DNA from 4 places in the Arthrobacter sp. 05T47 genome. Region 4 is predicted to be linked to each of the others. Evidence: riboswitches for the same ligand, from Rfam matches in the RefSeq annotation. Region 4 holds a riboswitch; each other region holds the start of a gene.
The links. A riboswitch is a leader RNA that binds a small molecule or an ion and turns the genes downstream of it on or off. The one in region 4 is predicted to bind thiamine pyrophosphate.

Region 1 (2,365 bases), on a different contig from region 4:
CGCCCTGTTCGAGGAAGCGCGGCAGGTGCCGCGGCAGCAATCCGGTGGCGTGCTCGATGCAGTCGATCCCGGCGTCGAGCATGTCATCCAGGGTGTTTTCGGCGAAGCAGTGCGCGGTGACGCGGGCCCCTTCATCGTGGGCGGCCTGGATGGCGTCCTTGACCGTGCGGGCCGGAAAGCTGGCGGCGAGGTCGCCGACGTCGCGGTCGATCCAGTCCCCCACCAGCTTGACCCAGCCATCGCCTGCACGGGCCTGCTTCCGTACGGCCTCGACGAGATCGCCGGGCTCGACCTCGACGGCCAGGCCGCGCAGGTAGCGCCGGGCCCTGGCGATGTGCCGGCCGGAGCGGATGATCCGGGGAAGGTCCTGGCGCTGCTGGAGCCAGCGGGTGTCGTGGACGGCGCCGGCATCGCGGACCAGCAGCGTCCCGGCGTCGCGGTCCGCCAGGGCTTGGGATTCKGCGGTGGCCTCGGAGACGTCCCCGCCCGGGCCAAGGCCGATGTGGCAGTGTGCGTCCACGAYCCCGGGCAMGACCCAGCCGTCCAGCACGCGGTCCGGCGCGTCGGCGGGACGGTCGAAGGTCAGCAGGCCGTCCACCGCCCAGAGCCCGCGGCGTTCCTGGTCCGCCGCGGTGAGGATGGGGCCGGTGAACTCGATGATGCTGGTCATGGCCTACAGCCTAATCCGCATGACGATCCGCCGGCCCAGCCCATCCAGGCCCAGTTGCGCTTCGTGGATCCGCAGGGCGSCCAATGCCGGCCCCGGCTCGGCGAGTTCCTCAAAGCCGCAGCTTGCGTAAAACGGGGCATTGAACGGAACGTCCGCGAAAGTGCACAGCGTCATCCATGCATAGCCCCGGCCSCGGGCCGCGTCGATGGCCGKGTGAACCAAGGACCGCCCAATCCCCCGTCCGGCAGAGTCCGGATGTACGGAGAGTTGTTCCAGGTGGGCCTGGCTGCCGACTTCGTCCACGCGGGCGAATCCCACAGGCGGGCTTCCGGCGACCAGTACGAAGAGCGGCTCAACCGGCGTCGTCATTTCCGGGGACGGGAGCGCCTGGTTCCCCAATGCCGCTTCAAGGAGGCGGTCGGCCGCGGCCTCGAGAACCGGCAGCGCCGCGAGGTCTTCCGGCGTCGCCGTCCTGGTGCGGGGCACGGSCCRGGGCAGAGTCACWATTCCACGCTAACACTGCCGCCTGGCCGGMTGCCGTCACACTCGGCAGGCTTCCYGWGGGCCTGTGGTAGCTTCGTRTACGACCACACGGGTGCCCTTGCAGGGGCTGAGATCGGGCTAGCGCAGCCTGCGACCGTTGAACCTGTCCGGGTAATGCCGGCGAAGGAAGTGAGTAATCCTTTGAGCACCACAGAAACACAGCACAGCCCTGCCCAAAAGAAGCCAGCAGTCACTACCCAGTCGCTGAAGTCCCACTCGCTGGCCTTCACCGCGGATCCGGAGCACGGCATCCGCGTCCCGGTGACCGAGATCGCCCTGGAACCCTCCCCGGGCGGTGTCGCGAACGCTCCGTTCCGGGTCTACCGCACGGCCGGCCCGGGCAGCGATCCGGTCCGCGGGCTGGAGCCGTTCCGGGCTCCCTGGATCGAGGCGAGGGCGGACACCGAACCCTACGCCGGCCGGGAACGGGAGCTTCTCGATGACGGCAAGTCGGCGGTCCGCCGGGGTGCGGCGTCGGCCGAATGGCAGGGCGGGCGCCCGGTGCCGCGCCGCGCCGTCGAGGGCAGGACCGTCACGCAGATGCGCTACGCCCGCGACGGCGTCATCACCCAGGAAATGCGGTTCGTCGCGCTGCGCGAGAACTGCGATGTGGAGCTGGTGCGCAGCGAGGTGGCCGCGGGCCGCGCGATCATTCCTAACAACGTCAACCACCCCGAATCGGAGCCGATGATCATCGGCAAGGCGTTCCTGGTGAAAATCAACGCCAACATCGGCAACTCGGCCGTGACCAGCTCCATCGCCGAGGAGGTCGACAAACTCCAGTGGGCCACGCAGTGGGGCGCGGACACGGTGATGGACCTCTCCACCGGTGATGACATCCACACCACGCGCGAGTGGATCATCCGCAACTCCCCCGTGCCCATCGGCACCGTCCCGATCTACCAGGCGCTGGAGAAGGTCAACGGTGAGGCCAACGCCCTAACCTGGGAGATCTTCCGGGACACCGTGATCGAACAGTGCGAGCAGGGCGTGGACTACATGACCATCCACGCCGGGGTGCTGCTGCGCTATGTGCCCCTGACGGCCAACCGGGTCACCGGCATCGTCTCCCGCGGCGGCTCCATCATGGCCGGCTGGTGCCTGGCGCACCACCAGGAGAACTTCCTGTACACCCACTTCGACGAGCTGTGC
Region 2 (9,545 bases), on a different contig from region 4:
GGGCGTGCTCCGGCCGCCGGGCCGGCACCACAACGCTGGCGCCGGCGGAGGCCAGGGCCCGCACGGTCTCCAGGCCCAGGCCCGAGTAGCCGCCCGTGACTATCGCGGTTTTCCCGGTCAGGTCGATGCCGGCAATGACCTCGGCCGCCGTCGAATCCCGGCCAAAGCCGGAGCCAATCTTGCGCTGGGATGTCATGGTGGGTTCCTCGCTGTTGTTCTGGGTCATGGTCTCAGTAAAACGGCTCAGTACACCGGCTCAGTACACCGGCTTCCCGGGTTCGACGTCGCGCACCCAGGCAAGGATGCCGCCTTCGAGGTGGCTGACGCGCTGGTACCCGGCGGCACGGGCGGCGGACAGGACGGCGGCGGACCGTGTTCCGGCCTTGCAATGGAAGACGATATCGGCATCCTGCGGCAGTTCCGGCCACGCTTCCCCGGCCAGGATGCGGCCCTGCGGGATCAGCACCGAGCCGTCGATGCGGACGATCTCGTACTCCCCCTGCTCCCGCACGTCCACGAGCTGGAAGTCCTTGAGCCCGGCCTTGCGCGAGGCCAGCATCGTGGCGAGCTGGGTGGCCGTGACAGTGTGCTCGGTTCCCGCGTCCGCCGTCGGGGTGATCCCGCAGAACGCCTCGTAATCGGTGAGTTCGGTGATCCGCTCGGCCGCGGGATCCCGGGCCACTTTGATCTCGCGCCAGGTCCCGCCCAGCGCGTCATAGAGGGCCAGCCGGCCCAGCAGGGACCGGCCGACGCCGGTGATCAGTTTGACGGCCTCGGTCACCATCAGCGCTCCGACAGCGGCGCAGAGCATGCCGAACACGCCGCCTTCGCCGCAGGAGGGCACGGATCCGGCCGGGGGCGCCTCCGGGTAGAGGTCCCGGTACGTGGGCCCGAACTGTTCCCAGAAGACGCTTACCTGGCCGTCGAAGCGGAAGATCGATCCCCAGACGTAGGGCTTGCCGAGGATGGCGGCGGCGTCGTTGACGAGGTAGCGGGTGGCGAAGTTGTCGGCGCCGTCGAGGATGAGGTCGTAGTCGGCGAAGAGTTCCAGTGCGTTGGACGCGTCGAGGCGGACGTTGTGGAGCCGGACGTCCACCAGCGGGTTAAGGGCCGCAATGGCATCGCGGGCGGACTCGATTTTGGGCCGGCCCACGTCCGCGACGCCGTGGATGATCTGCCGCTGGAGGTTGCTGAGGTCGACGTCGTCGTCGTCAACAATGCCCAGTGTGCCGACACCGGCGGCGGCGAGGTACAGCAGGGCCGGGGATCCCAGGCCTCCTGCCCCGATCACGAGGACTTTCGCGTTCTTGAGGCGTCGCTGGCCGATCGCGCCGATCTCGGGAATGATCAGGTGGCGCGAATAGCGTTCCACCTCCGCAAGGCTGAGCTCCGATGCCGGGTCAACCAGCGGTCCTGGCAGCGGATCCAGCTGCGTCGGGGGCGTTGCGGGGGCACCGGGGGCGGTGAACTTGGAAGCCATACTTCAATCTATGCCCGAAGATACCGCCAGGTCATATTACCCGCGCGTAAAGTGTAGTTGAATGCAGTGCACAGCAGTTGAGTGCTTTTCCGTAGGGTTCTTTTCAGTTGAGTGTTTTTCAGTTGAGTGCCCTGCGGGCAAGTGGATGTAGAGGGAAAGAAGGCCGACAGTGGTTCATCAGGCACCGGTGGAGCGGGACGAGACCGGCAAACCGCCGGCCGGGCAAACGCGGAGCGGACAGCGCTCGGCACGGCTCCCCCGTGATGAACGCCGGGCGCAGCTGCTGGCGGCAGCGCAGGAGGTCTTCGTGGCGAACGGCTACCACGGGGCCGCCATGGATGAGATCGCCGAGACCGCCCATGTCAGCAAGCCGGTGCTGTACCAGCACTTCCCGTCCAAGCGGGACCTCTACCTGGCCCTGCTGGACAGCCACCTGAGCAAGCTGATCGACCTCCTGCTGGGCGCCCTGAACTCCACCACGGACAATGACGAACGCGTCCAGGCGGTCATGCGCGCCTACTTCCGCTTCATCGCCCACGACGACCAGGCGCACCGGCTCGTCTTCGAATCTGACCTGATCAACGATCCCGACGTCAGCGCACGGCTGGAAGCCTTCAACAAGACCTTTGCCGACGCCGTCGCGCGCGTCATCGCCGAGGACACCAAGCTTCCGGAACTGGAATCCCAGCTTTTGGGCCGCGGACTGGCCGGGCTGGCCCAGGTGAGCGCCCGGTACTGGCTGGAAACGGACGGAAACCTGGACCTCGATGTGGCCAGCGACCTGATCTACCGTTTAGCTTGGCGCGGAATCTCCCGCTTCCCCAAAGAGACCTAGAGTACAACTAGAGATTGACCTTAGACGTTTATTCGGTTTTGACTGGCTGGGAGGCCTTGCTGTGGAAGTAAAGATTGGTATTCAGAACATTGGCCGAGAAATTGTCCTCGAATCGGCCCAGGACGCCGACGCCGTCGCCAAGGTGGTGGGCGACGCGATCGCCAAGGGCGGCGAACTTCGTCTGAAGGATGACAAGGGCCGCCTGGTGATCGTCCCCGCCAACGTGTTGGGCTACGTTGAAATCGGGGCAGAAGAAGCCCGCCGCGTCGGTTTCGGCGCACTCTAGGCTCAGCCCGGCCGGCGTTGGAGCGGCTTCACAACCCGTTCACAGCCGGTTTTCCAAACCGTTTCACAGCCGTTTTCTTGACTAGCGCGAGGTGTCCTGAATGCTTTCCCTGATTGTGGTCGCCATGGTGACCGTTGCTGCGGGCTTTGTGGTGTGGGCCAACGACAAACGGCACACGAAATACGGGATCAGCGTCCCGGCGGGAGTTGCAACGGCCGTCGGCATGCTGAGCTGGATCATCTTCATGGCGGCCGGGTTTGGCTACCAGCCGGGCCTGACCTGGATCCCGTGGATCCTGCCGATGGTCTTCGGCGCGGCGGCGTCGATCGCGGCCGTTATCTACCTGGGCAAATCCCGGACCCGGCAGGACACCGATCGGCTCACCGCCATCCTGAAGCTCTAGGCGCTACGCCGGCAGGTCCGGCCCGTGGCCGTCCTCGGTGCACAGGCACAGCCGGTTACCCTGCGCATCCGTGACCACCACCCACTTGGGTGCGTGGTCACGGTTCATTAAGGCCCCGGTCGCCGCAGTCTTTTCCAGGACGGGCCCGGATTCGGCCTTGCTCCGGTGGATGTCCAGGTGGATGCGGTTGGCGTTCGGGGTGGAGGTCTCCTGGAACCACAGTCCGGGCCCGCGTCCGTAGGGGTCCACGAGGTCGCCGAACCGGCCCTTGCGGTAGCCGAGGGCGATCCGCCAAACCTCCGAAACTCCGGCGGGGTCCTCCGAATCGATGGCGATGTCCACCGTCCGGTACAGGCCCGGCTCTGCGGCGGCACTGACGCCCTGGGCCGCCCCGCTGACTGCCGCCGCGGCCCGGACGTCCCGGGACGTGACCTCCGTGCCCGCGTCGTGCGAGGTGAAGCGCAGGAACACGCGGTTGTAGCGCCAGTCCAGGTCCGGGTGGTGGTTCTGGTCCTCGGCCACGCGCCCGACGGCGGCAACAAGCTCCAGCGCCGCGGCCGACGTCGGACATTTGTAGACCGTCACCAGGCCGCCCAGGCGGTACCGCCAATCCGGAAGGCCCGCCAGGGCCTGATCGATCTGTGGCCGGGTAAGGACGTCGTCCGTGGCTGCCACTGCAGGCTCCTGTGCTGGTTGGGCGAATGAACTGGATCGGCGAATGAACTGGCGGCGAATGGGCCGGAGGCAAAGCCGGACCCTGTCCTACAGGAAATCGCCTACAGGAACTCGGCCCGGCCCTCCATCGCCGAGGACGCCAGGGCGTGCTCGCGGCGCGGAATCCTGCCGGCCTTTTTTGCCAGCCTACCGGCGATGACAGCGTGTTTGAAGGCCTCCCCCATGAGCACGGGGTTCTGGGCCCGGGTCACGGCCGTTGCCAGCAGCACGGCATCGCAGCCAAGTTCCATCGCCAGCGCCGCGTCCGAGGCCGTGCCGATTCCGGCATCCAGGACCACCGGCACGGACGCCCGCGAGACGATCAGCTCGATATTGTGCGGGTTCAGGATGCCCAGGCCGGTACCGATCGGGGCGCCCAGCGGCATCACGGCCGTGGCGCCGAGGTTTTCCAGCCGGAGGGCAAGCACGGGGTCGTCATTGGTGTAGGCGAAGACCTTGAAGCCGCGGGCGACAAGCTGTTCGGTTGCGTCCACGAGTTCGACGGCGTCCGGCAGCAGGGTGTGCTCGTCGGCAATGACTTCGAGTTTGACCCAGTCCGTTTCCAGGGCTTCGCGGGCCAGCTCGGCTGTGAGGATGGCGTCCTTGGCGGTGAAACAGCCGGCCGTGTTGGGCAGCACCCGGATCTGCTGGTCCTCGAGCAGCTGGAACAGCGAGCCCGTCTCCGCCGGCGAATAGCGGCGCATCGCCACCGTGGTCAGCTCGGTTCCGGAGGCAACAAGCGCCGCACCCAGCCCGTCCAGGCTCGGCGCGCCGCCGGTGCCCATGATGAGGCGGGACCCAAGCGCCACGCCATCGATCACCAATGGATCGGCCACCGCCCCGCGCGCCTGCACGGCCGGTGTTCCTGCCAGTGTGGTCTCGTTCATGCTGGTCATCCTCCCTGGACTGCCGTGACAAGTTCGACGTCGTCGCCGTCGGCGAGCGCCGTGGCGTGCCACTGGCTGCGCGGCACCACTTCGGCGTTGCGGGCCACGGCGACACCGAGTTTCCGGCCGTCGGCGGCCTGGCCGTCGGGGCCGATGCTCCGGCCCGTGAGCTGGCTGACGAGGGTGCTGACGGAGGCGCCGTCGGCGACGCTTTGCTCCGTTCCGTTCAGTCTGATGTTCATGCTGCTTCCTTCTTGGGACTGTCCCCGGACGTGTCCGGGATGCGGGAAAAACGGTCGGGGCGGAAACCGGCCCAGCGCGGGTCCGGCGTCCCGTCCATGAGTTGGCGGCATACGGCGGCAGCCGCCGGGGTGAGCAGGACGCCGTGCCGGAAGAAACCTGTGGCGATGATGAGTCCGGGGACATCCCCGCCGTCCGGGCGGGCAACCCGGCCCAGCAGCGGGGCGTTGTCCGGCGTGCCTGGCCGGGGCCGCGCCGTGGCTTCCAGGAGCTCGAGTTCGGCGACGGCGGGCACCAGCTGCTGGGCGTCCCGCAGCAGCTGGTAGACGCCGCCGGCCGACACGGCCTGGGGATCCGACGGGCCGTCCTCGCGCTGGGTGGCGCCAATCACCACGGTGCCGTCCTGGCGGGGCACGATGTACACCGGGACCCCGCGCACCATCCCCCGCACGGTGGCAGTGAGCAGCGGCTGCAGGTGCGCGGGCACGCGGAGCCGGAGGATGTCACCGTAGACGGGCCGCAGCGGCAGGGTGAGCCCGGCGGGCAATTCATCAAGATCGGCGGCGCCGAGCCCGTTGGCGACCACGGTTTCCGCGGCGCGTACGGTACCGCCGCCATCGAGGCGGACCCCTGCAACGTTGCCGTCCTGCCACAGCAGCCCTGCAGCGCGCCGCCGGATGAAGCTGCCGCGGTCCTCCGCGGCCAGGACGCCGGCAATCCGGGCGATCAGCAGGCGGGGATCCACCTGGTGGTCGGCCGGGATGTCGAAGGCACACGAGATGCCGGGGCTCAGCAGGGGCTCCCGGCCCCGTGCCTCGCGCACTGTCAGCGGTTCCACGCTGAGGCCGGAGGCTTTCTGGACTTCCCTCAGGTCCGCGAGCGCGCGCCGGTCCGCCGCGTCCGCCCCGACGGCGAGGGTCGGGGTCGTCAAATACCCGGTACCCGTCCGGGAGTCCTGGCCGGCGGGACCGGCGTCGAGCCCGGCCGCGAATCCGGGCCACAGCCGGGAAGACTCGAGCATCAGTTCCAGCAGCTGCTCCTCCTGGTAGTGCAGCTCGCTGACAGGGGCGAGCATGCCGGCCGCGGCCCAGCTCGCTCCTGTACCGGGAACATCATCGATCAGGACCACGGACCGGCCCGCGCGGCTGGCCTCGAAGGCGATGCCGTGGCCGATCACCCCGCCGCCGATCACGGCAACGTCTGCGGTGACGTCCCCTGCGGTGATTCCGTCAGTGGATACGGCTCCGGTGTAACAATCCCGGGCGGTGGCGTCATCTGCGGCCACGGCTTCACGGCCGGCTTGTGAGCCTACTTGCGTGCCCATGAAAAATTCCTTCCCTACGCCGGTACTAGCCGGATCAGGTCAAGCGGTCGGCTCTGACGCCCTCTCAGCCGGGCAGCGGCTCCATGGCTGCTGCGGGCTCCCGCGGTATGCGCCCAGTTTAGAGGAACTAGGCTGGTCCCATGAGCCAGGACCACCTCCACACCACCGCCCGCCTCTACTTGTGCACCGACGCCCGCAGGGACCGCGGCGACTTCGAGGACTTCGTGGACGCCGCCTTCGCCGGCGGAGTGGACATCATCCAGCTGCGCGACAAGTCGCTCGAGGCGGCCGAGGAACTGGAACTCCTCGAAGTCCTGCACGCCGCGGCGCAGCGCCACGGACGGCTGTGGGCCGTCAACGACCGGGCGGACATCGCCTCCCTGTCCGGGGCCCCGGTGTTCCATATCGGCCAGAAGGACATTTCGCTGGACGCAGCCCGCGGCTTCCTGGGCAAAGACGCCGTGATCGGCCTGTCCACCCACACCCCTGAACAGGTGGACGCAGCCGTGGCTGCTTCTCCCGGCCGCAAGGGACTGGACTACTTCTGTGTGGGGCCAGTATGGGCGACTCCCACCAAGCCGGGACGCGCCGCCGTCGGCCTCGACCTGGTGCGTTACGCCGCCCAGGCGACCGGCCAGGCGAACGCCGAGGGTGCCGGAAACCCCGACGGCCCGACGGAAAGCCTGCTGCCGTGGTTTGCCATCGGCGGGATCGACCTCGGCAACGTGGAGCAGGTAGTCGACGCCGGCGCCCGGCGGATCGTGGTGGTCCGGGCCATCACCGACGCCGACGATCCGGCCCACGCGGCCGGTGCACTGCTGGCGGCGCTGGACGCCACTGACTCCTGAACGCTGATTCCTGAACGCTGACTCCTGAGCAGGTTCCCCGCCATGAACCGGGCCGTCCCGGGCAGTGAACCTAGCCGGGGAGCCCCAGTCCCGCCATCCTTCGCGCGTGGTTCGCTGCGAGCTCGGCCGTCAGGCCCACCACCAGCGCCCTGGCGTCCGCGTCGTCCAGTCCCGACAGCCCGCCCAGGAATGCGTGCTCAAGGCTCACCCGCTGGGCATGGGTCAGGACCTCGCCCAGCAGGCGCCGGGCCCACAGCGCCAGGCGTGACGCCAGCCGGGGGTCATCGGCCAGGGCCGCCTTGAGTCGCTCCTGCAGCACACCCGTGGACTCGCCGGTGGAGCGGACCTGTGCGATCAGCTCCCGGGTCCCGGCGTCGACGTACACGCCGACGGCGCTGTAAAAGTCCGCGGAGACAGTGTCGATCACGTAGGCCTTCATGAGCGCTTCGTACCAGTCCGCCGGGCGTGTGCGCTCATGGAAGAAGTCCACCGAGGGCTGGAACGGCAGCATGGCAGCCTCCGTGTCCAGGCCCATATCCTCGAGCCGGGCCCGGATGAGTTCGTAGTGCTGGAACTCGGCCACCGCCATCCTGCCCAGCACGGCACGGTCACGCAGCGTGGGCGAATATCCGGCACTGGAAGAGAGCCGTTCGAAGGCGGAAAGCTCGCCGTACGCCATCACTCCCAGCAGATCCGCCAGGAAGCTGTTGTAGAGGGCAGGATCCTCCGGAGTTGCGCTCATGATCCAAGACTAATGGCGGAAATCGGGCTACCCTGATTTTCGTGTCCCATCATCGCCTGACCCCCAGTGTCCACGAGCAGCAGAACCAGCTGGCCGGGGCCCTCAAGGCGTTGCGCACCACGCTGGAACTGCCCGGCCCGTTCCCCGAGGACGTGCTGCGCGACGCCGCGGCGGCCGTGGCCGAGCACAAGCTCCCGGACCTGGACCTCACGCATGTCGAGTTCGTGACCATCGACCCGGCATCGTCCACCGACCTCGACCAGGCCCTGTTCATCGAACGGGATGACGAGGGCTACAAGGTGTTTTACGCCATCGCCGACGTCCCGTCGTTTGTCGCCCCGGGCGGGGCGCTCGACGCCGAGACCCGGCGCCGCGGGCAGACCTTCTACACCCCCGACGGAAGGATTCCGCTGCATCCGGAGATCATCAGCGAGGCCGCCGGCAGCCTGCTCGCAGGTCAGCTGTGCTCCGCGTTCGTCTGGGAGTTCGGGCTCGACGCCGCGGCAGAGGTGACATCGGTCCTTGTGCGCCGGGCCCGGGTCCGCAGCCGCGCAAAACTCAGCTACAAGGCCGTCCAGGCCGACCTCGACGCCGGCACGGCCACGCCCGTGCTGCAGCTGCTCAAAGAGGTAGGCATCAAGCGGGTGGAACTCGAACGCCTGCGCGGCGGGGCAAGCCTGAACATGCCCGAACAGGAAATCCAGCAACTGCCCGACGGCGGCTACCGGATCGTGGCGGCCCCGCCGCTGCCGGTGGAGGACTGGAACGCCCAGATTTCCCTCATGACCGGAATGGCGGCCGCCGCGCTCATGCTCCAGGGCAAGGTCGGCATCCTGCGGACCATGCCCGCCCCGGACGAGGCGTCGCTGCGGCATTTCCACCGCCAGACCCACGCCCTTGGCAAGCCCTGGGACGGAGAAATGGGCTACGGCGAGTACCTGCGGACCCTGGACCCCACCGACCCCCGGCAGCTGGCCATTGTGCATTCGGCCGGCATGCTTTTCCGTGGCGCCGGGTACACGCACTTCGACGGGACGGTACCCCAAGCCGCCGTACAGTCAGCCATCGGCGCCGCCTACGCCCATTCCACGGCGCCTTTGCGGCGGCTGGTGGACCGCTTCGTGCTGGTGATCTGTGAAGCCCTGAGCAGCGGCACCGAGGTTCCGGACTGGGCCCGGGCGGCCCTGCCGTCCCTTCCGGCGATCATGGGCACCTCGGACCAGCTCGCCGCAAAGCTGGAGCGGCTGGCATTGGACACCGTGGAGGCTGCCCTGCTGGTCAACCACATCGGCCAGGAATTCGACGCCGTGGTCATCTCCGGTTCGAAGCCGGCGAAGAGCACCACCGGCGGCGACGGGAACGGCAATGGGAACGGCGGCACGGCCGGCAAGGCGAACGGCAACGGGAACGGGGGCAAGTCCAACGGAAACGGCAACGGCCCGTCCGGGATGGTCCAGATCGCCGAACCTGCCGTGACCGCACGCTGCCCCGGCGACCTTGAACCGGGCACTCAAGTCCGGGTCCGGGTGGTGTCCTCGGACATCGCCACCCGCGAAATCCAGCTGGAGCTCGTGGGCTGACGGTCCACTGCCTGCGCCCTGACCGTCCCGTGCCGGGCGGGCTCCCGTGGTCAGTCCACGGGTCCGTTCATGGGTCCAGTCGAGGATCCGCCCGTGGTACAGCTAGACTGGAGAGGTAGAAATGGATGCCCGGTCGTTGATTTCCATGATTTTTGAATTCAACAAGCCCGCCCCTACGCGATCTTGAGATCCACCCGCTGGTCCCC
Region 3 (9,545 bases), on a different contig from region 4:
CTTCGACGAGAACGTGGACGCCTTCGACGCGCTCTACACGGCGCTGGAGACGGTCTGCCGCGTGGCCGCGTCCCTGCTGCCGCTGGTCTCCGAGGAGATCTGGCGAGGCCTCACCGGCGGCCGCTCCGTGCACCTGGCCGACTGGCCGGACGCCGGACTGTTCCCGGCCAACGCCGAACTGGTCGAGGCGATGGACCGGGTCCAGCAGATCTGCTCCACCGGCTCCTCGCTGCGCAAGGCAGCGAACCTGCGCGTGCGCCTGCCGCTGCAGGAGCTCACCGTCGTGGCACCCGGCGCGGACGCGCTGGGAGGCTTCGCCGCCGTCGTCGCCGATGAACTGAACCTGCGCTCGGTCCGCCTGCTCGACGCCGAGAGCGCTTCCCCGGAGGAGTTCGGCATCGAACAGAAGCTCGTGGTCAACGCCCGCGCCGCCGGCCCGCGCTTGGGCAAGAACGTCCAGCAGGCCATCAAGGGCTCCAAGTCCGGCGACTGGTCGGTCAGCGACGCGGGGGTGGTCACCGCCGGCGGCCTCGAGCTCGAACCGCAGGAGTACACGCTGGAAACCGTCGTGGCCGAAGCCGCGGAAGGCGAAGGATCCCGCGCGGCGGCTGTCCTGCCCGGCGGCGGGTTCGTGGTCCTCAACACCGAGGTCACACCCGAACTCGAGGCCGAGGGGACGGCGCGTGACATGGTCCGCGCCATCCAGCAGGCCCGCAAGGACGCCGGACTCAATGTCAGCGACCGGATCAGCACCTCCGTCACCGCCAAACCTGACGTCGTCGAGGCGCTGCTGGCCAACGCCGAGCTCGTCAAGACCGAAACCCTCACCATCGAGCTGGAAACCGTGACGGCCGACATCAAGGACCCGCAGGTCAGTGTTGCCAAGAAAGTTGGGGCCTAAGCCATGACCGACGAATTCTCCGTAGAGAGCGTCTACGCCGAGCTGCTGGGCCGGGCGCCGGAAAACAAGATGGAACCAAGGCTCGCCCCGCTGTTCCGTGCCATGGAAATCCTGGGGGAGCCGAACAAGGCGTTCCCGATCATCCACGTCACCGGCACCAACGGCAAGACCTCCACGGCCCGGATGATCGAGGCCGGGCTGCGCGCCCACGGCCTGAGCACCGGCCGCTACACGAGCCCGCACCTGTCCAAGGTCACCGAGCGGATCAGCATCGACGGCGCCCCTGTGCCGGACGAGACGTTTGTCCGGATCTGGGACGAGATCCGGCCCTACCTGCAGATCGTGGACAGCGAACTCGAGGCCGAGGGCCAGCCGCGGCTGACCTACTTCGAGTGCCTGACCATCCTGGGCTTCGCGGTCTTCGCCGACCAGCCGGTCAATGTCGCCGTGATCGAGGTGGGCCTGGGCGGGATCACCGACGCCACGAACGTCGGCGACGGCCAGGTATCCGTGATCACCCCGATCTCCCTGGACCACACCGACCTGCTCGGCGACACCACCGGTGACATCGCCTACGAGAAGGCCGGCATCATCAAGCCCGGCGGCTTCCTGGTCAGCGCGGCGCAGCCCGTCGACGCGGCCCAGGTCCTGCTGGAGAAGGCCAAGGAGGTCAACGTCCCGTTCCGTTTCGAGGGCGTGGAGTTCGGCGTCGAAGCCCGCACCGTCGCGGTGGGCGGCCAGATGGTCACCATCCAGGGCCTTGCCGGCCGCTACGAGGACCTGCTGGTGCCGCTGCACGGCGCCCACCAGGCCGAGAACGCCGCCGTCGCGATCGCCGCCCTGGAAGCGTTCTTCGGCGGGGAAAAGCCGATCGACGCCGAGATCCTGCAGGAAGCGTTCGCCTCCGTCACCTCCCCGGGGCGGCTCGAGGTGGTCCGCACGTCGCCGACCATCATCGTGGACGCGGCCCACAACCCCGAAGGCATCCGGGTTTCCGCCGAGGCCATCCACGAGGCCTTCAACTTCACCAAGCTGGTGGTGGTGGTGGGCGTCCTGCGGGAAAAGGACGCCGAGGAAATCCTCCGCCAGCTCAAGGAATCCCTGGGCGGCCTCGCCACCGAATACTGCTTCACCGAGTCCAACTCGCCCCGGGCCGTCCCGGCCGAGGATCTCGCCGAGATTGCTGTTGACCTCGGCTTCGGCGAGGACAACATCCACATCGCGGCGAAGCTGGACGACGCCCTCGAATGGGCCGTGGAACGCGCCGAAGCCGACGACGAACTCGCCGGCGGGGTCCTGGTGACCGGCTCCATCACGCTCGTCGCGGACGCCCGGATCCTGCTCGGAAAGGCGGATGCGTAAGCGATGGCAAAACTCACCAAAGCCCAGCGCGAGTGGCGCCCGGGCATGCCCAAAAAGCGGCGTTCCACGAAAGTCATGTTCGCCTCCACAGTCCTGCTGCTGGAAGCCTTCGTCGTGCTCTTCGGGACCCTGGCCGTCTTTGGGCTGCACCGCAACGAATACCCGGCCGGACTGGTCTTCTCCGTGGGGATCGGCCTGTGCCTGGTGTTCATCTTCACCTGCGCGGTCCTCTCCAAGCCCTGGGGAGTGGCCCTGGGCTGGGTCCTGCAGCTCGTCCTGATCCTGGGCGGCCTCGTGGAACCAGCCATGTACCTGGTCGGCGCGCTCTTTGCCGTGTCCTGGTGGTACGGGATCCGGACCGGCATCCGGATTGACCGGGAAGCCACCCAGCGGGAACGCGAGCAGGCTGAATGGGACGCGGCCCACCCCGCTGGCTCCGGGCCGGAACAAACGCCCGGCACCGCGAGCCCCTAGCCCGCACCCCTTAGACTTGATCCGAATCCCACCCAACACATTGGAGCAACTGTGAGCATTGAGCGCACCCTCGTCCTGATCAAGCCCGATGGCGTCGCCCGCAACCTGTCCGGCGCCATCCTGAGCCGGATCGAAGCCAAGGGCTACACCCTGGCCGAGCTCAAGAAAGTGGACGCGAGCCGCGAGCTGCTGGAACAGCACTACGAGGAGCACATCGGCAAGCCGTTCTACGAGCCGCTGGTTGAGTTCATGCTCAGCGGCCCGGTGGTTGCCGCGATCTTCGAAGGACACCGCGTGATCGAGGGCTTCCGCGTCCTCGCCGGCACCACGGACCCGACGACGGCGGCGCCCGGCACCATCCGCGGCGACTTCGGCCGTGACTGGGGCCTGAAGGTACAGCAGAACCTGGTCCACGGCTCGGACTCAGTGGAGTCTGCCGAGCGCGAAATCAAGATCTGGTTCTAACACCCAGCGACAGATCGAAAAAACAGATAAGGCCAATGTTCACTGTGAACATTGGCCTTATCTGTTATCTGGGTGCGTCTGGTGCCTTGTGTCTGGGTGGGTTGCGGGGCGCCTAGTATCCGGAAGTCCCGATGAAGACCTGGATGAAGGCGAAGAAGATCGTGGCGATCACGGCGACGTACAGCAGCGCCGTGATGATCCAGCCGGAGTCGCCGAGGACCTTGGTGGGGCCCGCCGGCAGGGCGATCACGCCGTGGGAAATGTTGCGGACGCTCACCCAGACGAACAAGGGGATCATCACGGCCCAGACCACCATGCAGAACGGGCAGAGGATGTGGATGGAATACAGGGCCTGAGACCAGAGCCAGACCACGAAGGCGAAGCCCAGCGTCACGCCGGCCTGAAGCCCCAGCCAGTACCACCGGGCGAATTTTGCGCCGGCCAGGATGCCCATGGCTGTGGTGATGATCACGGCGAAGGCGACGATGCCGATGAACATGTTCGGGAAACCGAACACCGAACTCTGCGGTGTCTGCATGACCTGCCCGCAGGAGATCCACGGGTTCACGTCGCAGACCGTGACGTGGTTCGGATCCTTCAGGACTTCCAGCTTCTCCAGCACCAGGGCCCCGGACGCGAGCCAGCCGATGGCGCCGGTGATCAGCAGGAGCCAGGCGAACGGACGGTCGCGGGTCATCGGAGGGAGAGACCGGTCCGCAGGAGCCGGACCGGAGCCTGGCTGGTGCACGGTCGCGTCGCCGGCGGTGCTGGAGATGCTGGGCATGGAATATGAGTCCCTTTAGTCGTGGTGGTCGAGTGCTTCTGGCCCGATTGTAACGCCGCAGACTGGACGGTGCCGGAGAACAGCCCGGCCGCCGCTCCCCGTGGCGGCCGAAGCACTTCCGGCCTTGCCTACGCCAGCTTTGACGCCTCCTGTGAGACAATGATCGTGGCTGGAACCCGATCCACATCCGGATTCCGGTCCGGCGATTTTGTTTCAAGACCGCCAATGATGAGCAGGGAGCTGCGGATCCTCTGATTCCAGCTGTCCCGCAATGCCATTGGACGGCACCTGGTTGTGGCATGTAGGTCAACGGGTTCCAAAACAATCTCGCCGGCCTTCCAGGGCTGCCGCACCCCACTGCCGGTGCGAACCTGAGGGTATTCAATTGACTTCTGTCAATGCCTGCGGGTGTTGACGCATATTTGCCCCAACGGGCGCCGAATGTGGCGGCGCATCAGGGGCAGGAGTGTCGCCACATATGGATAATGACCAGGTTGTAACCGGTAACGAAAACGTAGTAGCCGGGGAAGTAGAACTAACTGCGGAAGCAGAGGCTCCGGTAGCGCCGAAGAGGGCCGTCCGGACCCGCCGGAAGGCCCCGGTACCAAAGATGGACGCCGCAGCTGCCGCGGAGGCGGTGGCTGAAGCCGCAGCCCTGGCCGAGGCGGCCGGCTCGGATGAGCCCGTCGCCGCTCGCGGCAAAGCAGCTGGCGCCAAAACCTCCGAGGCCGCAGCTGCCGAAGCTGCTGCTCCCGAAACTGCAGTCAAGGCGCCTGCTCGGCGCACCCGTGCCCGCAAGAGCGTGGCCGCCCCGGAACCGCTCCCTGCCTTCGCCGATGAGTCCGAGGCCAGCGCGACGGCCGCCGCAGAGGCTCCCGCCGCAGAAGCTTCTGAGGCATCGTCCGCAGACGAGAAGACAGCCGAGAAGGCAGTAGAGAAGCCGGTCCGTCGCCGGGCCAGCCGGGCAAAGGCTGCACCGAAAACCGAAGAAGTACCCGCAGTAGCCGTCCCGGCCGAAGAAGCCGCCCCGGCTGAAGCTCAGCAGGCCGAAGCCACCGCCGAAGCCTCGGCGGAAACCCAGCCCGCCGTGGCCGCGCCCGAAGAAACCCCGGCCGACGAGCCGCAGGCCCGGCCCGAGGAAAGCCCGGCCGCCTCGCTGTTCATGGAACCCGGTGCCCTGACGTCCGTGATCTTCCAGGCCCCCGACCTCAGCACCGTGGTGCGCCCGGCCCCCGTTGCCGCAGCGGAGCCCGAAGACGAGGAAGGCGACGAGGACGAGGACGCCGGCAGCCGCCGTCGACGCCGCAGCCGCGGGCGGCGCGGGCGCACCCGCACCTCCGGCGAGTCCGAGACTGATTCAGAAGGCACCGACGAAGAGGGCGAGGAAGGCTCCGAAGCAACCCTCGAAGACGGCGTGACCTCCCGCCGCCGTCGTCGCCGCCGCCGCGGTGACCAGGACCTGGAGCTGACCGGCGGGGAAGGCGACGACCCGCCCAACACGGTGACCCGGGTCCGCGCGCCGCGGGCCATGGCCGAGGCGCCGGTGAACAACCGCGTCACCTCCGTCAAGGGCTCCACCCGCCTGGAAGCCAAGAAGCAGCGCCGCCGCGAATCCCGCGACACCGGCCGCCGCCGCACCGTCATCACCGAGGCCGAGTTCCTGGCCCGCCGCGAGTCCGTGGACCGGCAGATGATCGTCCGCCAGCGCGACGACAGAATCCAGATCGGTGTCCTCGAAGACGGCGTCCTGGCCGAGCACTTCGTGTCCAAGACCCAGCAGGATTCCCTGATCGGCAACGTCTACCTGGGCAAGGTCCAGAACGTTCTCCCGTCCATGGAAGCCGCTTTCGTGGACATCGGCCGCGGCCGCAACGCTGTGCTGTACGCCGGCGAAGTGAACTGGGAGTCCGTCAACCTCGAAGGCAAGCAGCGCCGGATCGAGAACGCGCTCAAGTCCGGCGACTCCGTACTGGTCCAGGTCACCAAGGACCCGGTCGGCCACAAGGGCGCCCGCCTCACCAGCCAGATCTCGCTGCCCGGCCGCTACCTCGTGTACGTGCCCGGCGGTTCCATGACCGGCATCTCCCGCAAGCTGCCCGACGTCGAACGCAACCGCCTCAAGCGGATCCTCAAGGACCGCCTGCCCGAGGACGCGGGCGTCATTGTCCGCACCGCGGCCGAGGGCGCTTCCGAGGAAGAGCTCACCCACGACATCAACCGGCTCCGCGCGCAGTGGGAAGGCATCGAGAGCCAGTCGACGTCCACCAAGATCCTCGCCCCCGAGCTGCTCTACGGCGAACCTGACCTGACCATCAAGGTGGTCCGCGACGTCTTCAACGAGGACTTCTCCAAGCTGATCGTCTCCGGCGAGGAAGCCTGGGACACCATCGAGGCCTACGTCACCTACGTGGCTCCGGACCTGGTGGGCCGGCTCGAGAAGTGGACCAAGGACACGGACATCTTCGCGGCCTGGCGCATCGACGAGCAGATCCACAAGGCCCTGGACCGCAAGGTCTTCCTGCCCTCTGGCGGGTCCCTGGTGATCGACCGCACCGAAGCCATGACCGTGGTGGACGTCAACACCGGCAAGTTCACGGGCTCCGGCGGCAACCTCGAGGAAACCGTCACCAAGAACAACCTGGAAGCGGCCGAGGAAGTGGTCCGGCAGCTGCGCCTGCGCGACATCGGCGGCATCATCGTGATCGACTTCATCGACATGGTGCTCGAATCCAACCGCGACCTCGTGCTGCGCCGCATGGTGGAGTGCCTGGGCCGGGACCGGACCAAGCACCAGGTGGCTGAGGTGACCTCGCTGGGCCTCGTGCAGATGACCCGCAAGCGGATGGGCACTGGGCTGCTGGAAGTCTTCGGCGAGCAGTGCGAGGCGTGCGCGGGCCGCGGCATCGTCACCCATGACGAGCCCGTGGAACACCGCCGCGCCAACACGGTCGCCGCGGAGCACTATGTGCCGCGCACCGAGGCGGCCCAGCCGGCTGCCCGCACCGAGCGCAAGAGCCGCCGCCGCGGCAGGGGAGGCCAGGGCCCCGAGTCCGCGCCGTCCACGCCCGCGGCCGTCCACGCCGAGCCCACCGAAGCTGAACGCCACGCCAAGGCTGAAGCCACCCGGGCTGCGCTGGCGAACATTGCCGCCGCGGCGCACGCCGCGCACCTGCACGATGGGGAGGCAGCCGCGGCCAGCGACGCCGGGGCCCGGCAGGCCGCCGTCGACGCCGTTACGCACCTCGCCGCCGCGGACGAAGCAGCCGGGCGTCCCGCGACCGTGCTGACGTTTGGCGGCGAGCAGGTTGCCCTGCCCTTCGTCGAGCACGCCGAGGACACCCAGGCACCGGCCCTGACCCTGGACCTGCTGACCGAGGCCTTCGCCAACCTGGGCGAGGCCGACGCCGGTGAGCAGGCCGACAAGCAGGCCGACAAGCAAGCCGCAGCCCAGGCACCCGCGGCCCCCGAGGCGCCGGCAGCCGCGCCCGCCTCGGAAGCCCCGGCTTCACCGGCAGCGGACACGACTCGTGGCCGCCGCGGACGCCGCAACCGCAGCGCCAGCCGTGCCCAGGGCGCAGCCAACGAGACCTCCGTGGAACACCGCGAGGCCACACGTCCGGCCGCGGCCGGGTCGGTTCACGAGGCCAAGGCGCCCGCCGCGGCCCAGCGGGCGTCCATCCCTGCCGGCAACGAGCCGATCATCCTCGGCGTCGGAGTACCGGCCTCGGAGCTGTAGTCCTCCGCGGCTGATCACGTCCCCGGCCGGTCACTTCGACTGGTTGGGGTGCGGGTCCGGGCCGAGCGGGCGTAACAATACGTCCGCTCGGCCCGGGCCCGCACGTGCGTTAACGGGGCAGCCCGGTGGCAACGGCTAGGCTGGAACACTGACACGGGGTGCCGCGCATCGGGCCGGCTGAGATCCAGACCCGTTGAACCTGTCCGGTTAGCACCGGCGAAGGGATGTCTGACTTGTCCGCGAAATCCAATCCGTCCGAATTGCCGCCCAGTGATTTTCAGCCGGGCAGTTTTCTGCCCGGCGGTTTCTTGCCCTCCGGTTTCTTGCCCTCTGGGGTCCGCCCGCCCGCGCCGCCGCGCATTCCCCGCGTGCTGGCGATTGCGGGGTCCGATCCGTCCGGCGGGGCCGGGATCCAGGCCGACCTCAAGAGCATCGCGGCGAATGGCGGCTACGGGATGGCCGCCATCACGGCCCTGACCGCCCAAAACACCCAGGGCGTGCGCGCCGTCCACGTACCCCCGGCGGCGTTCCTCACGGCCCAGCTGGAGGCCATCAGCGAGGACATCGGCATTGACGCAGTCAAGATCGGCATGCTCGGCGACGCCGGTGTGATCGACGCCGTCCGCACCTGGCTGGAGAAGGTGCGCCCCGCAGTCGTCGTCCTGGACCCCGTCATGGTCGCCACGAGCGGTGACCGGCTCCTGCAGGAATCGGCCGAGGCCGCCCTGCAGGCCCTCCTGCCGCTGGCGGACCTCATCACCCCGAACCTCGCCGAACTCGGAATCCTGCTCAAGGAACCCGTCGCGGCCGACTGGGCCGAGGCCCTGGCGCAGGGCAAACGGCTGGCCGCGCTGACCGGCGCCACCGTCCTGGTCAAGGGCGGGCACCTCCAGGGCGGGCTCGGGAATGACGGCGACGCCGGCTGCCCGGATGCGCTGGTCAACACCGGGGGCCTGCTCGGCACCGAAACGGTGGTGGTGCCGGGGGAGCGGATCGCGACGCGCAACAGCCACGGCACAGGCTGCTCCCTGTCCTCGGCCATGGCCACCGTGCAGGCCCGGGTGGGGGACTGGGAAGCGGCGCTGCGGGTGGTCAAGCCGTGGCTGCTGGGCGCACTCCGCGAAGCCTCGGTTCTGGACGTCGGCAACGGCAACGGCCCGGTCCATCACTTCCACCACGTCGGCCACAGTCATGTGGGCGACGCCGATGCGGGCCACGCTCCGGGGGAGGGCGAGTTCGCCGCGGCCCTGCGCGCGGGGGCCACCGCCGATCTTGACGCCATCTACGCCCTGGACTTCATCCGCGGCCTGGCCGACGGGACCCTGCCCGAGCACGAATTCGCCTACTACCTCGCCCAGGACGCCATCTACCTCAACGGCTACTCCCGGGTCCTGGCACGCGCCGCCGCGATCGCCCCCACCGAGGCCGAGCAGCTGTTCTGGGCCAGGTCCGCGCAGACCTGCCTGGAAGTCGAGTCCGAGCTGCACCGTACCTGGCTCAGCACCCGCCCCACGGGGGCCACCTTGGGCCCGGTAACGAAGTCCTACGTCGATCACCTGTTGGCCGCCTCGGTGTCCGGCAGCTACGGGGTCCTCGTGGCAGCGGCCCTCCCATGCTTCTGGCTCTACGCTGAGGTCGGCGCCACGCTGCACCGGGAGTTCCTTTCCGGCGGCGCACCCGCCGGGCATCCCTACGCCGACTGGCTGCGGACCTACGCCGATGAGGACTTCGCCGCAGCCACCCGGCAGGCCATCGCGTACATGGACACGGCGGCCCGGCAGGCATCCGGGCGCGAGCGGGAAGCCATGGCCCTGGCCTTCCGG
Region 4 (9,545 bases):
ACTGTTCCTGCTGCTGGCGGCCCTTGGCCTGCAGATGCGCACCTGGTGGGTGTGGCCCGTGCTGGTGGTGGCGTGGCTCTTCCAGCTGCTGACCGTCCCCGTATCGGCCCACATGGTGGGCCGGGCCGGTTACCGGACCAAGCACCTGCACCCGGAGCTGCTGACCTCCGACGAGCTCGAGGCAGTGGTCCAGCAGGCGGCCGCCAAGCACGGAGCGGACGACGGCGACGCCGGCTGACCGAAACGGCTGACCGCAGCGTCTAATCCGGAGGGGGCCAGCCAGGTCCGTCCAGCCAGGTCCGCGCAGCCCGAGCCGCCCTGACGATGTCCGGCCATACGATGCCTGTTTAGACGATGTCCTGGGTTTTGGAGAAGCGGGTGATCGCCCGCTGCGTGCCGCGGTTGGCGAGCACCTGGATGATGGCGCTGACCGATGCCGAGATCAGGGCGAACGTCAATGCCGTGCGCAGCGTGGTGGGGACGTCGTCGTCGTGGCCCTTGGGCGGCTTGTTGCCCGTGGACTTTTCCCAGATGGTGTCCACCAGCTTGGTGCCGGCAAAGCCGGCCGCGAGGCTGACGCCAGTGCCGAGCAGCTTGATGAGGATGGTCATTCTTCGGTCTCCTTGGGGCGGGAACAGGGGCTACCCCCAGCCTAGCGTTCCGGTGTGAGGACGTTCCGCAGGGCCTCGACAACAAGATCGTGGTCCGCCTTCTGGGGCAGGCCGGAGACGGTGACGACCGCGACGGCGCCCGTGCCGCGGACGTAAATGGGAAACGCTCCGCCGTGGGCGGCGAACTCCATCTGGTCGAACCAGGCGTTGTCCTCGATCCTGCCGCCGGCAGCGCGGGCGCGCAGGCCCACCAGCAGGGACGGGACCTCGTAACGCATGGCCGTGCGCTTCTTGGCGTTGATCCAGCGTTCGTTGTCCGGCGTGGCGCCGTCCAGCGCGGCGTGGAAGAGCACCTGCTCGCCCTTGGTGATGTCGACGGCGATGGGCAGCGAGCGTTGCCTGCCCAGCTCTACGAGGAGGAGTCCGAGGTCCAGGGCATCGTCCTTGCTGAACGAGGCGAACTGGAGGGCCTCCATCTCGGCCAGCACGCGGCCGATGAGCGCCGCGAGGGATCCCTGCGGCTGCGGCTCGCTCGAATCGGGGTCGTATTCCCCGGAGGGATCTGGTGTGAGCGTCAAAATAGTCCAGCTTTCCGGTGCGTGACTGGGCCGCCCGCAGGCGGGTCCGGGTGTCCGACACGTCGACTCTACCAAGCGGCAATTCCCGGCCGCGGCGACCGGCTTTGCCCGGCCGCGGATTGTGACGGCACGCCACTGAAAACCCGGCCGTCCGGGTGTAAACTGAGCCAGCCCACAAGGGCAGAATAATTTACGACAGGGGAGCGCCGCCGTCGGGCATCGCCGGAAAAATCCGGGGAAAACCGCTGGTGGGCGCTGAGAGTGCGGACAGCCGCAGACCCTCGAACCTGATCCGGTTAGTACCGGCGCAAGGGAGTCGAGATCTCAGGGTGCGCGGAGGGCGGCGGAAGCCGAACCGGCCGGAGCATCCTCCCCTCCTGTTCCTCAGGAGGACGACATGACAGATATTTCAGCACAGCATGGTTCCACCAGCCGCCCAGCCGCCCGCCGCAACTACACCTGGCGTGTGGTGGACATTGTGGTGGCCGCCTTGATCGCCGTTGCCGGCGGCGTCATCTTCTGGGCCTGGTCCCAGGGCGCGAACCTGATTTCAACCCCGGTCAACGCCATCTACCCGCCGCTCAGCGGACTCTACGCCGGCGGCTGGATGATTCCGGCCGTATTGGGCATGCTCATCATCCGCAAGCCGGGTGCGGCGCTCTTCTGCGAGAGCGTGGCGGCCACGGGCGAGCTCATCATGGGTTCCCAGTACGGCACCACGGTGCTGATCTCCGGTGTGCTGCAGGGCCTTGGCGCGGAGCTGGTCTTCGCGGCCTTCCTCTACACGAAGTTCAACCTGCCGGTATCTCTGCTGGCCGGGGCGGGTGCGGGCCTCTTCTGCGGCCTGAACGATTCCTTCCTCCCGTGGGGCTGGAACATCGCCTACGAAGCCGGCGACAAGCTCGCCTACATCGTCTTCACCACCATCTCCGGTGCAGTGATTGCCGGCGGACTGTCCTGGCTCGCCACCCGAGGCCTGGCCAAGACAGGCGTGCTGGGCTCCTTTGCCTCCCGCAAGGCCGCCACGGAGCCCGTCTTCTCCTGAGTCGACTGCTGAACCTACATCTGAAACCTGCAGACGACTCATGAGACCTTCACCGGAAGTCAGGCCGGCCGCCGTCACGGCCCGCGGCTGGGGCTGGCGGCACGCCGGAAGGCCCCGGCCCGCGGTCAGCGGCCTTGACCTGGACATCCGGCCGGGGGAGCGCGTGCTCCTGCTCGGCCCCTCCGGCGCCGGCAAATCGACGCTGCTCCACGCCCTGGCCGGCGTGCTGGGGGACGGCCCGGCCGGGCCTTCCGGCGACTCCGGCGACTCCGAAGATTCCGACGAGACCGGAAGCCTGCTGATCGACGGGGTCCCGCCGCGGGCGCAGCGCGGCCGCGCCGGGCTGGTGCAGCAGGACCCGGAAACGCAGGTGGTGCTGTCCCGCCTCGGCGACGACGTCGCCTTCGGGGCTGAGAACCTCGCCGTCCCGGCGGAGGAGATCTGGCCTCGGGTGGGCGAGGCGCTCGAGGACGTCGGCCTGGGCAGGCTGCCGCTGGACCATCCGACGTCGGCGCTCTCCGGGGGACAAAAGCAGCGGTTGGCGCTCGCCGGGATCCTCGCGATGCGGCCAGGGCTGCTGCTGCTTGATGAGCCGACGGCCAACCTGGACCCCGCGGGCGTTCTGGAGGTCCGCGACGCCGTGGGCCGCTGCCTGGACAAGACCGGCGCCACCCTGGTGGTCGTGGAGCACCGGGTGGCGGTCTGGAAGGACCTGGTTGACCGGATCGTGGTGCTCCAGCCCGGCTCCGCCACGGACTCCGGGGTCCTGATCGACGGGCCGCCGGACCGGGTCCTGGCCCAGGCGCGGGACATGCTCATCGGTGCCGGCGTGTGGGTCCCGGGCCACGTGCCGGCAACGCGGGCGCGGCGGCAGGCGCCCGGCGCAGGTCAGCTCCTGCTGGAGGCGGAAGGCCTCGCGGTGTCCCGCGAGCGGCCGCGGCGGGCCGGGCTGCGCGAGCGGTTCCGCACGATCGCGCCGCGTCCGGTCCAGTCCGGGGTATCTGCCCAGGTCCGTGCCGGGGAGGCCCTGACCATCACGGGGCCGAACGGCTCGGGGAAGTCCACCCTGGCGCTGACGCTCGCCGGTCTCCTGCGGCCCGTTGCGGGGACGGTCACGGCCGCGCCTGGTCTCAGCGGCGGTCTCAGCGCGGGCCTCAGCGGCGGCCCCGGCGCGGGTGCCGCGGGCGGCGCCGGAACCGACCCGTACCGGTGGAAGGCCCAGCAGCTGATCGCCAGGATCGGAACCGTGTTCCAGGAACCCGAGCACCAGTTCGTCACCGGCAAGGTCCTCGATGAGCTCATGTTCGGCCCCCGCCACCTCGGCTACGGCGAAGACCGCGTCGCTGAGCTGCTGGAACGGCTGCGGCTGACGGAACTCGTCGACGCCAACCCCTACACGCTCTCCGGCGGCGAGAAGCGGCGCCTGTCGGTCGCCACCGTGCTCGCGGCGCATCCGCGGGTGCTGGTCCTGGACGAGCCCACCTTCGGCCAGGACGCCAACACCTGGGCCGAACTCGCCTCATTCCTGTCCGAACTCCTCGACGCCGGCACCGCCGTCGTGTCCGTGACGCACGACGCCGAATTCAGCGCCGTACTTGGCGGCACGGAACTCCGCCTCCGGCCGCGGGAAACTGCCGCCGCAGACGCTCCCGGCCCGGACCTTGAACTCCCGGAGAGGGCCTCACCATGAGGGACACACTGAGCCTTCGCGGCAACCACGCGATGCTGACCCGCGCCAACCCGCTCGCCAAGTTCGCAGCGGTCTTCCTGATCACCCTGGTCCTGGCGCTGTCCATCGACTGGGTCTCGGCGTCGGTGGCCCTGGCCTTCGAACTGCTGCTCCTGCCGTTGGCCGGCCTCACCCTGGCCCTGCTGTGGCAGCGCGGCTGGCCGCTGATCCTCGCGGCGGCGCTGGGCGGCTGGAGCACCGCCATCCTGGCGCCCGACGCAGGGGCCATCCTCGTCGACGTCGGGATCTGGTCCATCAGCGCCGGCTCCCTGCAGCTGGGGATCGGCTTCATGCTCCGCGGGCTCGCGATCGCACTGCCGGCGGTGCTGCTGATGAGCTGCACCGACCCCACCGACCTCGCCGACCCCCTGGCCCAGAACGCAAAACTGCCGCACCGGTTCGTCCTGGGCACCCTGGCCGCCATGCGGCTGGTCGGGATCATGGCCGAGCAGTGGCAGACTATCGGCATGGCCCGGCGGGCCCGGGGCGTGGGCTCGAGCGGGAACCCCTACCAGCGGTTCCGCGCCGCCCTGGGCCAGAGCTTCGGCCTGCTGGTGCAGGCGATCCGGAGCGCGTCCCGGCTCGCGGTGACCATGGAGGCGCGCGGGTTCGGCGGCGCCGCCCGCACCTGGGCCAGGCCGTCCACGTTCAGCGGGCTCGACGCCTGGGTGCTCCTGGGCGGGCTCGGTATCGCGGCAGCCGCCGTCGCAGCGGCCCTCGGCGCGGGCACCTGGAACCTGGTTTTCCTCGCCCGCCAGTAGCCGGCCCAGCCGGCACGGCCCGCCGCAGGCCGGCGGTTTTTGCTGTGCAGGTCGGCGGTTATCGCATGGTTCGGGTATTTGTGTGAGATTGGCGCCATTCCGGCCGCAATTGCGGCAAGGCGTAGCTCATGCGTGATATTTTCGGGAAATGACTCAACCGACTGCCGAACACGTAGGCCTCCTGCTCCGCGAAGCGCGCGGGGCCAAGGGCTGGACCCAGGGACAACTTGCCGCCGAGCTCGGCACGAGCCAGAGCGCCATTGCCCGGATGGAACAGGGCAAGCAGAACCTGAGCCTGAAGATGATCCAGCGCCTGGAGGCGATCGTCGGGCACAGCATCGTCAAGGTGGGCCGGCCCCAGATGACGCACCTGCGTGTCGAGGGCGGCCGCACCCTCTCCGGCGCGGTGGACGTCAACAGCAGCAAGAATGCCGGCGTCGCGCTTTTGTGCGCCAGCCTCATTAACCGCGGCACCACTACGCTGCGGCGGCTCGCCCGGATTGAGGAAGTCAACCGGATCGTGGAGGTGCTGACCAGCATCGGCGTCGAATGCACCTGGCTCAACGCCAACGACCTCCAGATCCGCCGCCCCGCGGTCCTGGACCTGGCATCCATGGACGTGGAGGCGGCCCGCCGGACCCGCAGCGTCATCATGCTCCTGGGCCCGCTGCTGGACGAGGCCGAAACCTACCAGCTGCCCTACGCCGGCGGCTGCGACCTTGGCACCCGCACCGTGCAGCCGCACATGCAGGCGCTGCGCCAGTTCGGCCTGAGCGTGGAGGCGAAGTCCGGGTTCTACGCGGTCCAGGCCCCGCCGTCGGACGGCCATGACCGCTCCTTCGTGCTGAGCGAACGCGGCGACACCGTCACCGAGAACGCCATCATGGCCGCAGCCCACCGCCGCGGCACCACCGTCATCCGCAACGCCAGCCCCAACTACATGGTGCAGGATCTCTGCTTCTACCTGCAGATGCTCGGTGTGGAAATCGCGGGGGTTGGCACCACCACCCTGGAGATCACCGGCCGGCCGTCGATCGACGCCGACATCGAATACTTCCCGTCCGAGGACCCGATCGAGGCGATGAGCCTCATCACCGCCGGCATCGTGACGAACTCGGAAGTCACCATCCGCCGTGTGCCGATCGAGTTCATGGAAATCGAACTCGCGACGCTCGAACAGATGGGCCAGCGGCTCGAGGTCTCCGGGGAATACGTTGCCCGCAACGGCCGCACCCGCCTGGTGGACGTCACCACCAAGCCCTCGGAGCTGCGGGCACCGGAGGACAAGATCCACCCCATGCCGTTCCCCGGCCTGAACATCGACAACCTGCCCTTCTTCGCGGTCATCGCCGCCAACGCCCACGGCCAGACCATGATCCACGACTGGGTCTACGAGAACCGGGCCATCTACCTGACCGAGCTGAACAAGCTGGGCGCCCAGGTGCAGCTGCTCGATCCCCACCGTATCTACGTCAACGGGCCCACCAAGTGGCGTGCCGCCGAGGTGGGCTGCCCACCGGCCCTCCGTCCCGCCGCCTGCCTGCTGCTGGCCATGCTGGCGGCCCGCGGCGTCTCGGAGCTGCGGAACATCTATGTCATTGAGCGCGGCTACGAGGACCTGGCCGAGCGGCTCAACACCATCGGCGCGAAGATCGACTACTTCCAGGACTAGTGACCCCGCGTTGGTTGAGGGGCGTTTCGGCCGATCCTGACGCACAATAGATTCATGCGCACGTTCGGCGTGGAGGAAGAACTGCTGATAGTGGATCCCGAGTCGGGGATGCTGCTCGCACTGGCCGATCTCATGCTGCCCACGCTGCTTCCGCAGCTGCCGCATGAGGAGGTCGCCAAGGTTCTCCCGCCACACAGACCGGTATACGAGGGCGGCGCCGACTTCAGCTACGAGCTCAAGCTCGAACAGATCGAGACCCAGACGCATCCGTGCCTGGACTACACCGAACTGCTCCGGCAGCTCAGGCGCGGCCGTGCGCTTGCGGACCGCGCCGCGCGGGTCCACGGCGGCCGCGTCGCAGCCCTGGCCACCTCGCCCCAGGGCGCCGCGACCCACCTGACGCCCAAGCCGCGCTACATGACCATGCAGGAACGCTTCGGGCTCACAGTCCGGAACCAGCTGACCTGCGGCCTGCACGTCCACACCTTCGTGGAATCCCCGGAGGAGGGCGTGGCCGTGATGGACCGGATCCGGGACAAGCTGGCCGTGCTGATAGCCCTCAGCGCCAATTCCCCGTACTGGAACGGCGCCGAGACAGGATTCGAAAGCTACCGCACCCAGGCGTGGAACCGCTGGCCCGGGTCCGGTCCCACGATGATTTTCGGGAGCCTGCCGGTCTACCGGCGGGTGGTGACCCGGCTGGTGGAAAGCGGCGTCCTGATGGACGAGGGGATGGTCTATTTCGACGCGCGGCTGGCCCGCCAGCATCCCACCGTGGAGGTCCGGGTCGCCGATGTCTGCTTGCGGGCCGAGGACGCGGCGCTGATCGCCGTGCTGGTGCGCGCCCTCGTGGAGTCGGCGTCGCGGGAATGGAACGACGGCGTCGATCCCGCCCCGGTGCCCACGCTGCTGTTGCGGATGGCCGCCTGGCAGGCCAGCAACTGCGGGCTCCGCGGGGAGCTGCTGGACTTCGGCACCTTCACCCCGGCCCCGGCAACGGACGTGGTCTGGGCCCTCGTGGACTTTGTGGCCCCCGTGCTCCAGGAGCAGGGCGAGCTGGACCTGGTCCGGGACGGGGTCGCCCGGATCCTGGCGGAGGGCACCGGCTCGCAACTGCAGCGCGGGCCGTTCCGGGTAGGCGGGCTGCCCGCCGTCGTCGAACGGGCCGTCGAAATGACCGCGCAGGGCGCCACTCCCGAGCCCCGGGTAGACGAGGGTTCGTCCCTGGGCCCGGCACGCCGGGGCTGACGGCGCCGGCAACCCCACACCCGTGAAGAAAGTATGGCCGAATCGGTGCCGTATTTTTCCTGGATGATTCGAACAACTCGCGGCTGTTTATCAATTTCCCCTGAGCTGATTCCCAGCTAAATGTGCCGCGCGACTCTCTACGTCGGCGCCCGGACTTCGAAACGCCCAGACCGGGTAGTCGGAACACGAAATGCGAGTACTACCTGCGCCGGCCATTAAACCATTCGCTGAGGTTTCAGGTAGGGCCTACTCGGGTGCACCGATAAGCCTCTCGCCTTTACTGGAGGAGCAAGTCCAAGGTTTCCAAGAGGTTTCCAGAAGGTCTCTCAATGTCACGTAATTCGCCGGGGGGCGGTTGCGCTGAGCCACATAAGCGCTGGTCAATGCCCCGTAGTGTCCGCACAGCCCGCCTAAGCTGCACCCTTCGCCGGCAGATGCCCCGCCAAGGGTGCGGCCGACGTCCACGGGAAACAGCCCACCTCATTTCCCAAAGCCGGATCCGATTCTGCGGTCCGGCGTGAAGATCAAAACCGCATTATCCGGCCCGGCACTGGGGTGCCGAACTTCTACATAGGAATTGAATTTACATGGTCTCGATTTATGTTTTGCTCATTGTTTTACTGATCACTTTTGTGGTCGCCGTCGGCCTAGGCAGATCATGGTTCCACCGCCGTCTGCGCAGCCCCGAACTGCTCCGCAGGATATGCCTCCTGGCCGGCTCGACGCTGTTGGCGGCAAATGCAGCCTGCCTTATCTTCGACGCGCCAGAGCTGTGGCGGACTGCCAGCCTCACGGCCACGCTTGGCGGGCTCGCGTCCCTGGGCGTTACCCTGGCGGCCCTGCGCACCGGCGGAGTCCCGGCCCGCCAGCCCCGCAGGGTGCTGGCCATCGGTGCCCACCCCGACGATCTTGAACTTGCCTGTGGCGGGACCCTGGCGAAGTTCGTCGACTCCGGACATGAGGTGCAGGGGCTCGTCATGAGCGATGGCAACCGCGGCGGCGATGCCCTGGAACGCTCGCTCGACGCGCAACGCGGTGCCGCATTCATGGGCCTGACCGGCATGACCCACCACAACTTCACCGACACTGACCTGGGCCGGCACAGCCAGGAAATGGTGGGCGTGATCGAATCGGCCATTGCCCGGTACAACCCGGACATCATCCTCACCCACTCCAACCATGACCAGCACCAGGACCATCAGGCCGTCCACATGGCCACGCTCCGCGCGGCCCGCCAGCACCACTCGATCCTCTGCTACGAAAGCCCGTCGGCAACCCGGGACTTCAGCCCAAGTGTCTTCGTCGACATCGACGACTACGTCGACGCCAAAGTCCAGGCCGTCAAGATGCACAGCGACCAGCTCGCCAAGCCGTACATGACGCCCGAACGGGTCCGCGGCATCGCCTCGTTCCGCGGAGGACAGGCGAGGCGCCGGGTCGCCGAAGCCTACGAACCGGTCCGCCTGCTCAGCACGGAAATGGAAAAGCTGTGAAGCCCCGTGTGCTGGTCACCGGCGCCGGAGGCCCCGCCGGCCGCGCCCTTGCAGCCCAGCTGAAGTCCCGCGGCATTCCCGTCCTGGGCACCGATATCCGCGAGCTGCCCGCCGGGGCAGGAGTCACCGTCGTCCCGGTGCCGCCGGCCTCGGACCCGGACATGGTCTCAACCCTGCGCAGACTGGTGGTCCAGGAGCGCATCAACCTTCTCATCCCCACAGTGAGTGAGGAACTCCCGCAGCTTGCGGCGTTCCGTGCCGCCTTCGGGGCCGAGGTGCGCGTCATCATCGGCGACCCCGGTCCGGTGGCCCTGGCCAACGACAAGCTCTTCACGGCCTGGCAGCTGCACGCTGCCGGTGTGCCTGTGCCGAGATTCGGCGTGCCCGGGGACTTTGCCAACGCCGCCG

Region 1: another riboswitch for thiamine pyrophosphate. It lies ahead of thiC (phosphomethylpyrimidine synthase ThiC); the one in region 4 lies ahead of AC1DEY_RS10865 (ECF transporter S component).
Region 2: another riboswitch for thiamine pyrophosphate. It lies ahead of thiO (glycine oxidase ThiO); the one in region 4 lies ahead of AC1DEY_RS10865 (ECF transporter S component).
Region 3: another riboswitch for thiamine pyrophosphate. It lies ahead of AC1DEY_RS13395 (bifunctional hydroxymethylpyrimidine kinase/phosphomethylpyrimidine kinase); the one in region 4 lies ahead of AC1DEY_RS10865 (ECF transporter S component).

Annotation. Positions count from the first base shown of each region.
Region 1 is NZ_JBFTKG010000026.1:21,414-23,778, forward strand. It holds gene AC1DEY_RS16595 (amidohydrolase family protein) at 1-670, opposite strand, end outside; gene AC1DEY_RS16600 (GNAT family N-acetyltransferase) at 674-1,174, opposite strand; TPP riboswitch at 1,252-1,359, shown strand; gene thiC (phosphomethylpyrimidine synthase ThiC) at 1,355-2,365, shown strand, end outside.
Region 2 is NZ_JBFTKG010000021.1:59,753-69,297, forward strand. It holds gene AC1DEY_RS14980 (SDR family NAD(P)-dependent oxidoreductase) at 1-226, opposite strand, end outside; gene moeB (molybdopterin-synthase adenylyltransferase MoeB) at 257-1,480, opposite strand; gene AC1DEY_RS14990 (TetR/AcrR family transcriptional regulator) at 1,668-2,315, shown strand; gene AC1DEY_RS14995 (DUF3107 domain-containing protein) at 2,377-2,601, shown strand; gene AC1DEY_RS15000 (hypothetical protein) at 2,702-3,004, shown strand; gene AC1DEY_RS15005 (4a-hydroxytetrahydrobiopterin dehydratase) at 3,008-3,679, opposite strand; gene AC1DEY_RS15010 (thiazole synthase) at 3,781-4,605, opposite strand; gene thiS (sulfur carrier protein ThiS) at 4,611-4,847, opposite strand; gene thiO (glycine oxidase ThiO) at 4,844-6,169, opposite strand; TPP riboswitch at 6,163-6,283, opposite strand; gene AC1DEY_RS15025 (thiamine phosphate synthase) at 6,310-7,017, shown strand; gene AC1DEY_RS15030 (ferritin-like fold-containing protein) at 7,088-7,759, opposite strand; gene AC1DEY_RS15035 (RNB domain-containing ribonuclease) at 7,801-9,339, shown strand.
Region 3 is NZ_JBFTKG010000017.1:55,891-65,435, forward strand. It holds gene ileS (isoleucine--tRNA ligase) at 1-901, shown strand, start outside; gene AC1DEY_RS13370 (bifunctional folylpolyglutamate synthase/dihydrofolate synthase) at 905-2,263, shown strand; gene AC1DEY_RS13375 (DUF4233 domain-containing protein) at 2,267-2,737, shown strand; gene ndk (nucleoside-diphosphate kinase) at 2,789-3,202, shown strand; gene AC1DEY_RS13385 (vitamin K epoxide reductase family protein) at 3,315-3,986, opposite strand; gene AC1DEY_RS13390 (Rne/Rng family ribonuclease) at 4,465-7,722, shown strand; TPP riboswitch at 7,867-7,964, shown strand; gene AC1DEY_RS13395 (bifunctional hydroxymethylpyrimidine kinase/phosphomethylpyrimidine kinase) at 7,947-9,545, shown strand, end outside.
Region 4 is NZ_JBFTKG010000012.1:58,564-68,108, forward strand. It holds gene mnhG (monovalent cation/H(+) antiporter subunit G) at 1-238, shown strand, start outside; gene AC1DEY_RS10855 (DUF4235 domain-containing protein) at 348-611, opposite strand; gene AC1DEY_RS10860 (heme-degrading domain-containing protein) at 653-1,189, opposite strand; TPP riboswitch at 1,377-1,521, shown strand; gene AC1DEY_RS10865 (ECF transporter S component) at 1,587-2,234, shown strand; gene AC1DEY_RS10870 (ABC transporter ATP-binding protein) at 2,275-3,924, shown strand; gene AC1DEY_RS10875 (energy-coupling factor transporter transmembrane component T family protein) at 3,921-4,724, shown strand; gene AC1DEY_RS10880 (UDP-N-acetylglucosamine 1-carboxyvinyltransferase) at 4,873-6,396, shown strand; gene AC1DEY_RS10885 (glutamate--cysteine ligase 2) at 6,451-7,644, shown strand; gene AC1DEY_RS10890 (PIG-L deacetylase family protein) at 8,232-9,137, shown strand; gene AC1DEY_RS10895 (ATP-grasp domain-containing protein) at 9,134-9,545, shown strand, end outside.